Regions from separate parts of the Streptomyces monticola genome, predicted to be linked through region 2. Evidence: riboswitches for the same ligand, from Rfam matches in the RefSeq annotation. Region 2 holds a riboswitch; the other holds the start of a gene.
What was found. A riboswitch is a leader RNA that binds a small molecule or an ion and turns the genes downstream of it on or off. The one in region 2 is predicted to bind cyclic di-AMP.
Positions count from the first base shown of each region.

Region 1: it holds a riboswitch for cyclic di-AMP, as region 2 does, so the genes downstream of both, ACFQVC_RS00580 (M23 family metallopeptidase) here and ACFQVC_RS05180 (M23 family metallopeptidase) in region 2, are expected to answer to the same signal.

Region 1 is NZ_JBHTCF010000001.1:143,456-151,172, forward strand. It holds gene ACFQVC_RS00570 (M16 family metallopeptidase) at 1-826, shown strand, start outside; gene ACFQVC_RS00575 (M16 family metallopeptidase) at 844-2,211, shown strand; cyclic di-AMP (ydaO/yuaA leader) riboswitch at 2,407-2,567, shown strand; gene ACFQVC_RS00580 (M23 family metallopeptidase) at 2,581-3,369, shown strand; gene ACFQVC_RS00585 (GntR family transcriptional regulator) at 3,592-4,296, shown strand; gene ACFQVC_RS00590 (HPr family phosphocarrier protein) at 4,591-4,872, opposite strand; gene ACFQVC_RS00595 (bifunctional acetate--CoA ligase family protein/GNAT family N-acetyltransferase) at 5,167-7,717, shown strand, end outside.
Region 2 is NZ_JBHTCF010000001.1:1,250,721-1,258,437, reverse strand. It holds gene ACFQVC_RS05190 (SIMPL domain-containing protein) at 1-761, opposite strand, end outside; gene ACFQVC_RS05185 (SGNH/GDSL hydrolase family protein) at 910-1,737, opposite strand; gene ACFQVC_RS05180 (M23 family metallopeptidase) at 2,007-2,930, opposite strand; cyclic di-AMP (ydaO/yuaA leader) riboswitch at 2,935-3,095, opposite strand; gene ACFQVC_RS05175 (tyrosine-protein phosphatase) at 3,562-4,359, shown strand; gene ACFQVC_RS05170 (DUF6126 family protein) at 4,407-4,580, opposite strand; gene ACFQVC_RS05165 (helix-turn-helix domain-containing protein) at 4,577-5,197, opposite strand; gene ACFQVC_RS05160 (aspartate aminotransferase family protein) at 5,320-6,792, opposite strand; gene dxs (1-deoxy-D-xylulose-5-phosphate synthase) at 6,789-7,717, opposite strand, start outside.

The DNA.
Region 1 (7,717 bases), 1.1 Mb from region 2:
CCTGGACGCGGCCACGCTCGAAGACGCCCGGAACTTCTTCCGCACGTACTACGCGCCCAACAACGCGGTCCTGTCGGTCGTCGGCGACATCGACCCCGAGCAGACCCTCGCTTGGATCGAGAAGTACTTCGGCTCCATCCCGGGCCACGACGGCAAGCAGCCCCCGCGCGACGGCTCCCTGCCCGAGCGCATCGGCGAGGAGCTGCGCGAGGTCGTCGAGGAGGAGGTGCCGGCCCGCGCCCTGATGGCCGCCTACCGCCTCCCGGAGGACGGCACGCGCGCGTGCGACGCCGCCGACCTGGCCCTGACCGTCCTCGGCGGCGGTGAGTCCTCGCGGCTCTACAACCGCCTGGTGCGCCGCGACCGCAGTGCCGTCGCCGCCGGCTTCGGCCTGCTCCGCCTCGCGGGCGCCCCGTCGCTCGGCTGGCTGGACGTCAAGACCTCGCACGACGTCGAGGTGCCCGTGATCGAGGCCGCCGTCGACGAGGAGCTCGCCCGGTTCGCCGACGAGGGCCCCACGCCCGAGGAAATGGAGCGCGCCCAGGCCCAGTTGGAGCGGGAGTGGCTCGACCGTCTCGGCACGGTCGCGGGCCGCGCCGACGAACTGTGCCGGTACGCCGTCCTGTTCGGTGACCCGCAGCTCGCCCTGACCGCCGTCGGCCGGGTCCTCGACGTCACCGCCGACGAGGTGCGGGAGGTCGCCAAGGCCCGCCTGCGCCCCGACAACCGCGCGGTGCTCGTGTACGAGCCCGTGACCCCCGAAGACGGCGCAGAAGCCGACGGGACCGCCGAGCAAGCCGCACAGGAAGAGGAGGCGGCGAAGTGACCGAGCAGCTCGCCACCATGGAGTTCCACCCGCAGCCCCAGGCGGGCGCGGCCAGGCCCTGGGCGTTCCCGGCCCCCGAGCGCGGCGCGCTGCCCAACGGCCTCACGGTCCTGCGCTGCCACCGCCCCGGCCAGCAGGTCGTCGCCGTCGAGATCAGCCTGGACGCGCCGCTCGAAGCCGAGCCCAAGGGACTTGACGGCCTTGCCACCATCATGGCGCGCGCCTTCTCCGAGGGCACCGACAAGCACTCCGCCGAGGAGTTCGCCGCCGAGCTGGAGCGCTGCGGCGCCACGCTCGACGCGCACGCCGACCACCCCGGTGTCCGGGTCTCCCTCGAAGTCCCGGTCTCCCGGCTCTCGAAGGCGCTCGGCCTGCTCGCCGACGCCCTGCGCGCCCCGGCGTTCGAGGACAGCGAGATCAAGCGCCTCGTGCGCAACCGGCTCGACGAGATCCCGCACGAGATGGCCAACCCGTCGCGCCGCGCGGCCAAGGAGCTCTCCAAGGAGCTGTTCCCGGCCACCTCGCGCATGTCGCGGCCGCGCCAGGGCACCGAGGAGACCGTCGAGGCCATCGACGCCACCGCGGTGCGGGCCTTCTACGACGCGCATGTGCGGCCCGCCACCGCGACCGCCGTCGTGGTCGGCGACCTGGAGGGCACCGACCTCGACGCGATGCTCGCCGAGACCCTGGGGGAGTGGACGGGCAACACGGCACAGTCGCGCCCCGTCCCGCCCGTCGTCGCCGACGACACCGGCCGTGTCGTCATCGTCGACCGTCCCGGCGCCGTCCAGACGCAGCTGCTCATCGGCCGCGTGGGACCCGACCGGCACGACAGCGTCTGGCCCGCCCAAGTCCTCGGTACCTACTGCCTGGGCGGCACCCTGACGTCCCGACTGGACCGCGTCCTGCGCGAGGAGAAGGGCTACACCTACGGTGTGCGGTCCTTCGCCCAGGTGCTGCGTTCGGGCCCGGACGGCAGCGGCGCCTCCATGCTCGCCATCAGCGGCTCGGTGGACACACCCAACACCGGCCCGGCTCTGGACGACCTGTGGAAGGTGCTGCGTACGCTCGCGGCCGAGGGCCTCACGGACGCCGAGCGCGATGTCGCCGTACAGAACCTCGTCGGCGTGGCCCCGCTGCGCTACGAGACGGCGGCGGCCGTCGCGGGCACCCTCGCCGACCAGGTCGAGCAGCATCTGCCCGACGACTTCCAGGCGCAGCTGTACCGGCGTCTGGCGGAGACCGGCACCGTGGAGGCCACCGCGGCCGCCGTGAGCGCCTTCCCGGTGAACCGTCTGGTGACGGTCCTCGTGGGCGATGCCGCGCAGATCGCCGAGCCCGTGAAGGCGCTCGGTATCGGTGAAGTGACGGTTGTCACGGGCTAGTAGAAGCGGGCGACGGACCTCGGACCCCGGTGGTGTATGTGCCACCGGGGTCCCGTTATGTCCGAAATTTCAGGGTGGTTGAGGGTCTGCCCTGTGGCGTGCACTACAAAAGGCCCGTTGTGTTTGTGGTTTGAAAGATGTCCCGTTTAGCGTCGGTCCGGCTGTTCGTCAGCAATGCGCCGCACCCGCGGCACCGAACAGTCATCGCCGAGTCCCCGCATGGCGCGAGCCAGGGGAGCCGGGGACCCACTCAGTCCCTGGGGTGAATCGGAGGCCCTCCTGACCGGGGGCGTCCGTAGGAGACCTTCCTGCTCCGAACCCGTCAGCTAACCCGGTAGGCGAGAGGGAAGGAAAGGACACAGCCACTTCATGGCCTTCGCCCGTGCCACCGGGAAGCACCGCCGTCCGAACCGTCTGACGCGCAAGAGCGCCAACATCGCGGGCGTAGCCGCCCTCACCACGACCGGCGTCATCGGCACCCTTGCCTCCCCGGCACTCGCCGCGGACACCGCCGCCGCCGAAGACACCGGCATCAACCAGGCCGTCTCCGTGGGCGGTTCGCTCGCCGACCACATCGACGCCCAGGCCGTCGCCCAGCAGGAGGCCGCCGAGCAGGCCGCCGCGCAGAAGAAGGCCGAGGAGAAGGCCGAGGCCGAGGCCAAGCGCAAGGCCGAGGCGAAGGCGAAGAAGGAGCGCGAGGAGAAGGAGCGCAAGGAGCGCGCTGCCCGCGAGGCCGAGCGCAAGCGCCTCAACAGCTTCACCTCGCCGATCCCCGGCTCCTACGTCTCCACCGGCTACAAGACCGGCGGCGCCGTCTGGTCCTCCGGCAGCCACACCGGCATCGACTTCCACGCCGCGTCCGGCACCGCCGTGCACGCGGTCGGCTCGGGCACCGTCGTCGAGGCGGGCTGGGGCGGCTCGTACGGCAACAACGTGGTGATCAAGATGAACGACGGTACGTACACGCAGTACGGCCACCTCTCGTCCATCGGCGTCTCGGTCGGCCAGTCCGTCACCCCGGGCTCCCAGATAGGCCTCTCGGGCGCCACCGGCAACGTGACAGGCCCGCACCTGCACTTCGAGGCCCGTACGTCCCCCGACTACGGCTCGGACATCGACCCGATCGCGTACCTGCGCTCGCACGGCGTGAGCGTCTGACACGACGCCGCGTCAAGGAAGGCCCCTGGCACTCGCCGGGGGCCTTCCTTGTGTGTGGGGCCCCGGGGCGTGTTCTGGCCAAAAGATATCCATGGATTCCCGCCGCCCATCGGAAATTCAAGTGTGCTGCAATAGAGTCACTTCTCGGCGTCGCTGAACGAGCGTCAATCGACCGCGTTTCACGGGGATGCGGCGCGTATTTCAAGAGTCGGAGGTCCGGTCATGCGCATTCCCGCGCACTCGGTATGCACGGCCATCCGGGACGACATCGTCGCCGGTGTCTTCGAGCGTGGCAGCCGGCTCACCGAGGAAGTGCTCGCCCGCCGCTACGGCGTCTCCCGGGTCCCGGTCCGCGAGGCCCTGCGCACGCTGGAGGCCGAGGGCTTCGTCAGCACCCGCAGACACGCGGGCGCCTGCGTCGCGGAGCCAAGCGCGCAGGAGGCGGCCGACCTCCTGGAAGTCCGGCTGCTGCTCGAACCGCTGGGCGCGGCCCGGGCCGCGCAGCGCCGCACCGAGGCACATCTCAAGGTCCTGCGCGGCCTGGTGCGGCTCGGTCAGGAGCGGGCCCGCAGAGGTCACAGCGAGGATCTGCGCTCCCTGGGCGGCTGGTTCCACGAGACGCTCGCCCAGGCCTCCGGAAGCGCCGGCCTCACCGCCCTGCTGACGCAGATGCGCCACAAGATCGCCTGGATGTACACCGTCGAGCCGCAGGGCAGGGCGGTGGAGGACTGGGCCGAGCACGGCGCGATCGTCGACGCGGTGGCCCGCGGCGACGCGGAGCGCGCGAGGGCGCTGACCGCTCAGCACGCCGAGCGCTCGACGGCCGGGCACCGGCTGCGGTTTCCGGGTGACGGGGGCCGGGTGGGGCGGGTGATCGCGGTGAGGGGTTCGCAACATTCCGTAAACATGGCGAGCGGTCGAAATTAACAGGCGCCGTATACAAAGGGGGATATTCGGCGGGGGTATTTTTTGCTGCCCATTTCCTGTCGACGTCGGCGTGAATTTTGGTTGCGGATTCTTTTACCCCCTCCCCGCCCCTTCCCGAAAGTCCTCAGCGGACAGCTGCCCTCAATCGCCGGACGGGCTGATATATCAGCCCGTCCGGCGATCGCGGTGCGGGATGGCGGGAGGGGGAACAACGACAGGTGCCCCGCAGACCCGGGGGTCTGCGGGGCACCCGCTGAAGCGATTCGCCTGTTCAGGTCAGGCGGAGCCGTGGGCTCAGACGGTCTCGGGGAGCTCCTCGAGACCCTCCGCGACCAGCTTCGCCAGACGGTCGAGCGCGGCGTCCGCGCCATCGGCGTCGGAGGCCAGCACGATCTCCTCGCCACCCTGCGCGCCCAGGCCGAGCACCGCGAGCATGGACGCGGCGTTGACCGGGTTGCCGTCGGCCTTGGCGATCGTCACGGGGACACCCGCGGCGGTGGCCGCACGGACGAAGATGGAGGCGGGACGGGCGTGGAGGCCCTCGGCCCAGCCGACGTTGACGCGGCGCTCAGCCATGTGATGCTGCCCTTCAGGTTTCACTCAAGCCTTGTCTAGACCACTGTCTCATATCTCGACGGGTGCTCCGGCAAGTCTTTCGTCCGTACTCCCGCCGCCCTTCGGCCCTCCTACCTTGCATCGAGCCCGGCAGGCCCGCGACCCGTACCGGACCCTGCCGCGCACGGTCACCGTACCGGCCTCGCGCATGGTCACCCGTACCGCCCACACGCGCCGGCCCGGACCGCCCGCGCCCCGGATCGGCGGCGTCCGCACCCCCTACCAAGAGCGCCCGCCCGCCGTACCCTGGGCCGCATGCAGACCCCGCCAGAGCACGCCGGGTACCCCGCCCACTGGGAGGCCGACGTGGTGCTGCGCGACGGCGGCACCGCGCGGATCAGGCCCATCACCACCGAGGACGCGGACCGGCTTGTCAGCTTCTACGAGCAGGTCTCCGACGAGTCCAAGTACTACCGCTTCTTCGCCCCGTACCCCCGTCTGTCCGACAAGGACGTGCACCGCTTCACGCACCACGACTACGTCGACCGGGTCGGCCTCGCGGTCACCGTCGGCGGCGAGTTCATCGCGACGGTCCGCTACGACCGCATCGACGCCACCGGACGCCCCGCCGCCGCGCCCGCCGACGAGGCCGAGGTCGCCTTCCTCGTGCAGGACGCCCACCAGGGCCGCGGTGTCGCCTCCGCGCTGCTCGAACACATCGCGGCGGTCGCGCGGGAGCGCGGCATCCGCAGGTTCGCGGCCGAGGTGCTGCCCGCCAACAACAAGATGATCAAGGTCTTCCGCGACGCCGGCTACGAGCAGAAGCGCAGCTTCGAGGACGGTGTCGTACGCCTGGAGTTTGACCTGGAGCCGACGGAAGCCTCCCTCGCCGTGCAGCGCGCCCGTGAACAGCGCGCCGAGGCCCGCTCCGTGCAGCGCCTGCTCACCCCCGGCTCCGTTGCCGTCATCGGCGCCGGGCGCCGTCCCGGCGGCATCGGCCGCACCGTTCTGCAGAGCCTGGTCCACTCCGGGTACAGCGGCCGCGCGTACGCGGTGAACAGCGCCTTCGACGCCGGGCAGAGCGAGCTGGACGGCGTCCCCGCGCACCGCTCGGTGACCGGGATCGACGAACCCGTCGACCTCGCGGTGGTCGCCGTACCCGCCGACCGCGTCCCGGCCGTCGTCGCCGAATGCGGCGAGCGCGGCGTCCAGGGCCTGGTCGTCCTCTCCGCCGGATACGCCGAGTCGGGGCCCGAAGGGCTGGCCCGGCAGCGGGAGTTGGTGCGCCAGGCGCGCTCGTACGGCATGCGCCTCATCGGCCCCAACGCCTTCGGCGTCATCAATACGTCGCCTCAGGTGCGCCTCAACGCCTCGCTCGCGCCCGCCATGCCGACGGCCGGGCGGATCGGCCTGTTCACCCAGTCCGGCGCCATCGGCATCGCCCTCCTGGCCGGTCTGCACCGGCGCGGCGCGGGCCTGTCGACCTTCGTCAGCGCGGGCAACCGGGCCGATGTGTCGGGCAACGACGTGCTGCAGTACTGGTACGACGAGCCGGACACGGACGTCGCGCTCATGTACCTCGAATCCATCGGCAATCCAAGGAAGTTCAGCCGCCTCGCCCGCCGCACGGCAGCCGTCAAACCGGTCGTCGTGGTCAAGGGCGCCCGGCACTCGGGCGCACCGACCGGCCATGCCGTACCCGCGACACGCATCCCGCACGAGACTGTCTCCGCGCTCCTGCGCCAGGCCGGTGTCATCCGCGTCGACACCGTCACCGAGCTGGTGGACGTGGGCCTGCTGCTCGCCGGGCAGCCGCTGCCCGCCGGGCCGCGGGTGGCGATCCTCGGCAACTCGGAGTCCCTCGGCGTGCTCACCTACGACGCGTGCCTGGCGCAGGGGCTGCGGCCGCTGCGCCCCCTGGACCTGACCACGGGTGCCACGCCGGACGACTTCCGGTCCGCGCTGTCCGCCGCGCTCGCGGACGCCGACTGCGACGCGGTGGTGGTGACGGCCATCCCGTGGGTCGGCGGCGAGGGGGCCGCGCAGTCCCCGCAGGCCCTGGCCGCGGCCCTGCGCGAGGCCGCCGCCGAGGGCCCGGCGAAGCCGGTCGCCGTGGTGGAGGTCGAGCTCGGCCATCTCGCGGAGGCGCTGTCGGCGGCCTCCCGTACGGCCCCCGGTGCACGGGCCCCGGGCGCACCCGCCCCGGAAGCGCCCGCCCCCGCACAGGCACGCGCGGCAGAGGCGGAAGCCCCTCGCGACACCCCGGCCGCCCCGGGCACCCCGGCCGAGGCCCCGGGCACCCCCGGCGCCTCGGCCGCCCCAGCCACCCCCGGCGCCCCAGCCGCCCCCACCCCCCAACTCCCCCCACCCGTCCCGCGCTCCACCGGCATCCCCTCCTACCCCGCCGCCGAACGCGCCGCCCGCGCCCTCGGTGAAGCCGTGAAGTACGCCCAGTGGCGCCGCGACCACGCCGAAAGCCCCGGCCGCGTGCCCGAGTACGACGACGTCGACGAGCGCGGCGCCGCCGAGCGCATCGACGCCCTCCTCGCCGCCCGCGACGGCGACCGCGGCTTCGACCTCGCCCCGGACGACGCCCACGACCTGCTGCGGCGGTACGGCATCCACGTACACCCGGCCAAGGCGGCACCCGAACCGGACGCTGCCGTGCTGGCCGCGGCGGAACTCGGCTATCCGGTCGCCCTGAAGACCACGGCGCCGCATCTGCGGCACCGCGCCGACCTCGGCGGCGTCCGCCTCGACCTGGCCAACGAGGCACAACTGCGCCGCGCGTACGCCGAGTTGACCGACACCTTCGGCAAGCCCGCGGAGCTGCGCCCGGTCGTGCAGGCCATGGTGCCGCGCGGGG
Region 2 (7,717 bases):
CCCGGGGCCACCGGCACGCCCTCCTTGTCGAAGGCGACGGCCGGCATGGCGACGGGGCGCGGGCGACCGCTGTCGCCCTCGTTCAGGGAGAGCAGCCGCCCGAGCTTGCGGCCGCTGAGGCGGGCGTGCTGCTCGGCCTTGTCCCGCGCGTCCTCATGGGCGGCCCTGCGGGCCTCGGCGCGCAGCTTGCCGGGCTTCGCGACGTCGAACGCCACGGAGTGGATCCGGCCCGCGTCCCCGGCGGCGTCCATGAGTTTCTGGATGACGGGCCCGGTCTTCTTGATGTCCCGGACACGGATGGAGAACACCTGGCCCGCCTGGTACTCGGTGACCTTCGCGGTGGCGTTCGGCGGCTGCTCGGTGACCGCGGACAGCGAGAGGTTCTCGGTGCGTACGTCGCGATCTGCCACGCCCTGCTTGCGCACCGCGGCGAGCAGCCGGTCGGCCGCGGCGTTCTGCGCGGTGAGCGCCTCCTGCGGGCTCGGCCTGCGCACCTCCACACCCGCGGTGATCACCGCCATGTCGGGCGCCGCCGACGCGCTGCCCTCCCCGGTCACGGTCACCGTGGCGGGCTCGGGCGCCACGGCAGGTGCGGGGGCGGATGCGCCGGCGGATACGGTGCCGGCGGCCGGAGCGGCGACGGCGGGTACGGCCGCCGCGGTGAGCAGCCCGCCGGCGAGGACGGCCACGGCGAGCGGGCGCAGGGCGCGGGCGACCGCGGGAGCGCCGGTGGTGGTCAGGGGTACGGCCTGTTCGGGCATGGCGTGGAGTCCTTCCGCCGGTACGGGTCCTGCCCTGGCTTCCAGAGAGGGTGCGCGGTCATCCCAGCACCGCGGACGCCCGGCCTCCGGGTGCCACTCCCGCTCCCGTGCCCGGTGTCACCTCACCGGTCCCATGGGTGTCGCGCCCTCAGGTCGCCGACTCCAGATGCGACTTGAGGACATAGGGGTCCACGACGCCCTTGGCCGCCACGTGGTCGCCGGAGGACTCGCCGCGCAGCCTGCGCCCGATCCACGGCACCAGGTACTCGCGGGCCCACTGGATGTCGTCGCGCCGGCCTTCGAGGGGGCCGCGCGGCGGCAGCGGCGGCCACTCCTGGTCGGGGTCGGCGGGGACCTCGATGCCGAGGACCTGGGCGGCGCGCAGCGCGACCCGGGTGTGGCCCTCGGGCGAGAGGTGCAGGCGGTCGCCGTCCCAGGCCCGCCGGTCCTGCACGGACTTGAGGGACCACAGGTCGAGGACCGGGCAGTCGTAGCGGTCGGCGATGGCCCGGACATGGGCGGTGTACGTGGCGACCTTGCCGCGCAGATGGCGCAGGACCGGGACGCCCCGGGTGTCGAAGCCGGTGGTCACCATGACGGTGCCGACGGACTGCTTGAGGTCGGCGACGGCCCGCTCGAAGCGCTCGGCCACGTCGTCGGGGTCGCTGCCCGGCCGGATGATGTCGTTGCCGCCGGCGCAGAAGCTCACCAGGTCGGGCGCGAGTTCCTTGGCGCGCGGCACCTGGTCGGCCACGATCTGGTCGAGGAGCTTTCCGCGTACGGCGAGGTTCGTGTACGCGAAGGTGTGCTCGGGGTGCCGGTCGGAGAGCAGCACGGCGAGGCGGTCGGCCCAGCCTACGAAGGTGCTGTCGGGGCCAGGGTCTCCGACGCCTTCGGTGAAGCTGTCGCCGACGGCCGCGTAGGAACCGAGGTCGGAACCGCCGCTGCGGATGAGGGGTGTCGAATCGTCTGCCACGTCGGCATATCTTTCACCTCCCTAAGTGACCTACGCCACCGTAGGTGGGGGTTGACGGCTGGTGAGATATGACACCGGTAAAGAGTCGATCAAGTAGGAATAGGCCGGACTGCCCGTATTACTCCGGCTTGGCCGACCGACCCTGCCCCCCCCCGCTGGGCGCCCGCCGGTCGCGCACATGGCGACGGCCGGAACTCCCGCAGGAATTCCGGCCGTCGCCACATCACCGTCACTCGCGCCGGACGAACGGGCGAGAGAGGTCGTACGGGTCAGAGGGAAACGCCGTGCGAGCGCAGATACGCCATCGGGTCCACGTCGGAGCCGTAACCGGGACCGGTCCGAATCTCGAAGTGCAGATGCGGTCCGGTCGAGTTACCCGTCGAACCGGACAGGCCGATCTGCTGGCCGCCGCTGACCGTCTGGCCGGTGGACACATTGAGGGACGTCATGTGGGCGTACTGCGAGTAGTGCCCGTCGGCGTGCCGGATGACGACCTCGTTGCCGTACGAGCCGCCCCAGCCGGCGGAGACGACGGTGCCTTCGCCGACGGACTTGATCGCCGTGCCGGACGGGACCGAGAAGTCGGTGCCGGTGTGATAGCCGCTGGACCACATGCCGCCGGCGGTGCGGTACGAGGTGGAGATCGCACCCTCGACCGGGGCGGTGAAGCCGTTCGCGGCGGCCGCGGGCTCGGCCTCGGCGGCGCCGCCGTCGCCGTCGGACTGCGCGGACTTCGACGGGGACGCGTCGCCGGATTCGGCCTTCTTCGGCTCGCTGTCGGGCTTGGCCTCAGCCTTGGCGGCTGCGGCGCCGACCGTCAGCTTCATTCCGGGAAGGATGTGCGCGGGGTCACCGCCCACGGCCTTCCGGTTGTCCTTGTAGAGCTGCTTCCAGCCGCCGTCGACATTCAGTTCGTCAGCGATCTTGGAAAGCGAGTCGCCCGGCACCACGGAATAGGTCTCGGCGTCGGCCTTCTCGGCGGCCTTCGAAACGGCGGCACCGGGAACGGCCGCCTTGGCGGACTGCGGAATACCCGCCGACGCGGGAACGCCGGCCGCTGCGGGGGCGGCGGCGTGGGCGCCGGTGGCACCGAGAAGCGGCAGCGCGAGCGCGGCTCCTCCGGTGCCCGCGGCGGCGAAACCACGGCTGAGCCGCTGGGTCTTGGGACGGCGGTGCTTACCCTTCGCGGGCATGACGGATTCCTCTCCGGCGCCTGCGAGGTGAGCTGTCGGGTTCGGACTGGAGATGCCCGGCCGCGTTTTCACGCGACTTCACCCCAAGCCGCTCCGGTGGACCGGATCCGGCGTCTTACCGTGGGTCCCCCGCTCCTGCCGTACACGGGTGGGTGTGCGGAAATCCGAGCGGCGGCAGGATTGGGCGTCCGCCCGGACGTCGGCGACCGTAATCGAGCGCGAAGCGAATCGACAAGCATTCAATTCCCGGGCTATTGCACGGTGATGATCCATTCCCGGAATTCCCGTCACACTCCGTACAGAATTGATCTTTACCGTTCCCTTACCCTCGGAAAATGCTCCGGCGGATCACCACGCACCGTCACGACTATGATCCCGCTCACCAAGGAAGGCGCCAGAGGCCTTTAGTCCAGGGCCAGTTACCACGAACGTCCTGAATCAGCCCTGAATCGGTCATTGAGGACAAGTCGCCTTGGCTGCCTTGACTGACCGTGCATCAGTCCGTAGCAGAGACGTCCCCCGCAGGCAATTCCAGCAGGCAGAACGATTGATTGCCCCGGGAATGCATGTCGTATCGTCGAAGCCGCGCCCGCCGACGAGTCGCGTCGGCGTCCGAATGGGAGGAGCCCCCGTGACGCAGCAGGTCCCGTCGACAGAGCCCGAGCTCGCAGGAGTGCGCAACTTCCGCGACGTGGGCGGGCTTCCGACCGTGGACGGCAGGCGGGTGCGGGCGGGCCGGCTCTTCCGCAGCGGTCACCTCGCGCACGCCACCGCGGCCGACGCCGCCTTCCTCACCACCCTCGGCCTGCACACCATCTTCGACTTCCGCAATGCCGCGGACCAGAAGCTCGAGGGCCCCGACGTCGAGCTGCCCGGCGTGCTCAATGTGAATCTGCCGCTGACCGACCCGGCCGACGGCGCCGAGTTCTGGAAGATGGTCCGCGACGGCGATCTGGAGCAGCTGCGCTCACTGCTGTCCGACGGCCGGGCCGCGAACCGGATGGTGGAGTCGTACCGCGCCATCATCACGCAGCGCACCTCCGAGCACAGCCGCGTCCTGCACGCCCTCGCCGACGACAGCGTGCCGGCCCTGATGCACTGCGCGGCCGGCAAAGACCGTGCGGGGCTGTCGATAGCGGTCACCCTGCTCGCGGTCGGCGTCGAGCGGTCCGCGATCGAGGCCGACTACCTCGAGTCCAACGCCTCGCACCGCCGCTACAAGGTGCACCGTTCGAGCACCTCGGCCGATGCCATGTCGCCCGAGGTCATGGAGCTGCTCAGCCCGCTCTTCGACGCCCGCGCCGAGTATCTGGCCGCCGCCTTCGACGCCATCGAGGAGACCTGGGGCAGTGTCGAGCGGTATGTCACCGAGGGCCTGAAGGTCACCCCCGAGGTGCGCCAGCGCCTGCGGGACAACCTGCTCGACTGAGACCGCTCCCGGCCGGCCGGGCGGGAGCGGATTCCGGGTCCCGCCCGCTACTGGTTCTGCGCGCCCAGCGTGAACAGCAGATAGACGAAGGCCGCGAAGAGATGGCCGACGGCCACGTACACGATCAGGCGGACCCACAGTCCACGGGGGAACTTCTCCTCCATGGAACGGCGGGCGGGCTGCTGCGGTTCGGGCTCGGTCATCGGTTCGGGCTCGGTCATCGCGGGTCTCCCGGGCTTGTGCCGCCGCCGAGGCACAGCGCGGTGGCCGGACTCTGCAGCAGCGTATGAACGAAGAGCAGCTCCACCCCGTGGCGGTCCGCGGCGGCGATCCGGTGCGGGGTGAGCGAGTCGAAGTGCGCGCTGTCACCGGGCGCGAGGACATGGACGGCAGCGGCCAGATGCAGCCGCAGCCGTCCCTTGAGGACATGCAGCCACTCCTCGCCGGGATGCACCCGCACGATGTCGCCCTGCGCGCCGTACGGCACCTTCACCCGCAGGGCCTGCATCCCCCGGCCCGGCGCACCCGCCTGCCGGTAGGTCCAGCCGCCCGCCTCGGACGGCTCCATCGCGTCGCCCCTGATCACCGCGTCCCGGTCGGCGACGGCCTCACCGAGGAGTTCGGAGACGGTCGTACCGTAGATACGGGCGAGAGCGAGCAGTACGGGCAGGGACGGCTGGCGCTGCCCGGTCTCCAGGCGCGAGAGGTGGGCGGGCGAGAGCCCGGCGTCACGGGCGGCGGCCTCCAGCGTGAGCGAGGCACGGCGGCGCAGTTCGCGCAGCCGGGGCGCGACCACGGCCACCGCGTCGGACGCACCCCCGGGGTCGGCAGGACTCATACCGCTGATTCAGCCAGACCCTTACCTCTGGGGCAACTTTCTTGCCCCAGAGGCAAAAGCGCTGGAGAGCCGTGACGGTCTCAGTCGTCGCGGTCCGAGTCGGGGCGGTCCGAGTCGGGCGGTCAGCGGTTGGCGACCGCCTGTTTCACCAGCGTCTTCCCGAAGTCCCACATGAGCCCGCCACCGCTGTGCGCGTCGTCCATCACCTCGGTGAAGGCCGTGACGAAGCGGTCGACTTCCTGCTCACCGATGACCAGCGGCGGAATCAGTTTGATCACTTCGAGGTGGTCGCCGGAGACCTGGGTCAGGATCCGGTGTTTCTGCAGCAGCGGTACGACGACCATCTGCGCGAACAGCCCCTTGCGGGCGACCTGCAGCGCGGCCCACCGGCTGCGCAGTTTCAGCGACTTCGGCCTGCCGAACTCGATGCCCACCATCAGGCCCCGGCCGCGGACATCGTGCAGCAGCTCATAGCGCTCGACGAGCGCGCCGAGCCGGGACTTGAGCAACTCCCCCATGAGCCGGGCGTTGGCGACGGTCTGCTCGTCCTCCATGACCGTGAGGACGGCGAGGCCCGCGGCCATGGCCTGCGCGTTGGCGCCGAAGCTCGCCGAGTGCACCAGGACCCGGTCCATGGACGAGTAGACCTTCTTGAAGATCCAGTCCTTGCCGAGCGTCGCACCCACCGGCACGTACCCGCCCGACAGGGCCTTGGCGACGCACACCAGGTCGGGCTCGACACCCTCCTCGTGCTGGTAGGCGTAGAAGTCGCCGGTGCGGCCGAGCCCGGTCTGCACCTCGTCGGCGATGAGGAGCGCCTTGTGCCGGTGCAGCAACTCCTGGGCGGCGCGCAGGAATCCGGGCGGCGCCTCGTGCACACCCTTGCCCTGGATGGGCTCCACGACGAAACCCGCGACATCCCCGCGCTTCAACTCCCGTGCCAGCGCGCCCAGATCACCCATCTCCACGGCCGTGTCCGGAAGCAGCGGGGCGAAACCGTCACGGAAACCGGCCTCGCCGTTCACCGACAACGACCCGGTGGTCAGCCCGTGGAAGGCGTGGGAGCAGTACAGGATGCGCGGCTTGCCGGTGGCGTAGCGGGCGAACTTCAGCGCCGTCTCGACGGCTTCCGTGCCGCTGTTCCCGAAGAACACCCGGTCCAGGTGCGGGCTGTGCGCGAGCAGCTTCTCGGCGAGCAGGCCCGGCAGCGGCTGGCAGTCGAAGCGGGTGAGGTCGGCGAGCGAGGCGTCGAGCACGTCGTGCAGGGCTTTGCGTACGACGGGGTGGTGCCGGCCGAGCCCCATCACCCCGAACCCGGCGAGCATGTCGAGGTAGTCGTTGCCGTCGGCGTCCCAGAAGTGGGCGCCCTCGGCCCGCTCGTAGACCTTGTCGAAGCCGATGGTGTGCAGCATCCGCGGCAGCTGGTGGTTCAGATGCCGGGCGTGCAGCTCGTAGCGCTCGGCGCCGCGCTCGGCGAGCAGCCTGCCGAGGTCGAACTCCTTGCTCCTGCCCGCACCGGCCTCTTGCTTCCTGCCCGCAGCGGCTTCTCTGTCCCTGCCCGCACCGGCCGCTTCGTGGTCCGCCGCTCTGCTCATTCGTGGTTCTCCTTAACCGCCGTTTTCGCCTCGTCGCCCGCCGGTGCCGCCTCGTCCATCCGCGCCAGCGTGGCCCCGATCCGCCCGGCGATCTCCACCGGGGTGAGGCCGAGGTCGGCGAGCACCTCACCGCGTTTCGCGTGCGCCAGGAACTGCTCGGGAATGCCGAAGGTACGCAGCGGCAGATCCACCTCGGCGTCGCGCAGCGCCTGCCCGACGGCCGAACCCACCCCGGCGGCACGGCTGTTGTCCTCCACGACCGCCACCATGCGGTGCCGCGCGGCGAGGGCGGGCAGGGCCGCGTCGACGGGCTTGACCCACCGCGGGTCGACCACGGTGCAGCCGATCCCGCGCGCCGCGAGCAGCTCGGCCGCCTGCAGACAGTCCGCGGCCATCACGCCGACCGCGACCAGGAGCACATCAGCACTGGCCCCGCGGTGCAGGACGTCCATGCCGCCGGCCCGGCCCCTGGCCTCGATGGCCGGGCCCACGCACTCCTTCGGGAACCGGATCAGGGTGGGCGCGTCCGCCACGTCGACGGCCTCGCGCAGCTGGGTCCGCAGCTGGTCGGCGTCGCGCGGTGCGGCGATTCTGAGCCCCGGAACGACCTGGAGGATCGACATGTCCCACACGCCGTTGTGCGAGGCGCCGTCGGTGCCCGTGACACCCGCGCGGTCGAGCACGAAGGTGACCCCGCACTTGTGCAGGGCGACATCCATGAGCAGCTGGTCGAAGGCGCGGTTGAGGAACGTGGCGTACACGGCGACGACCGGGTGCACACCGCCGGTGGCGAGACCGGCCGCGGACACGACCGCGTGCTGCTCGGCGATGCCGACGTCCCACACCCGCTCGGGGAAGCGCTCCGCGAACTTGGTCAGGCCCACCGGGTGCAGCATGGCCGCCGTGATGCCCACGACATCCGGCC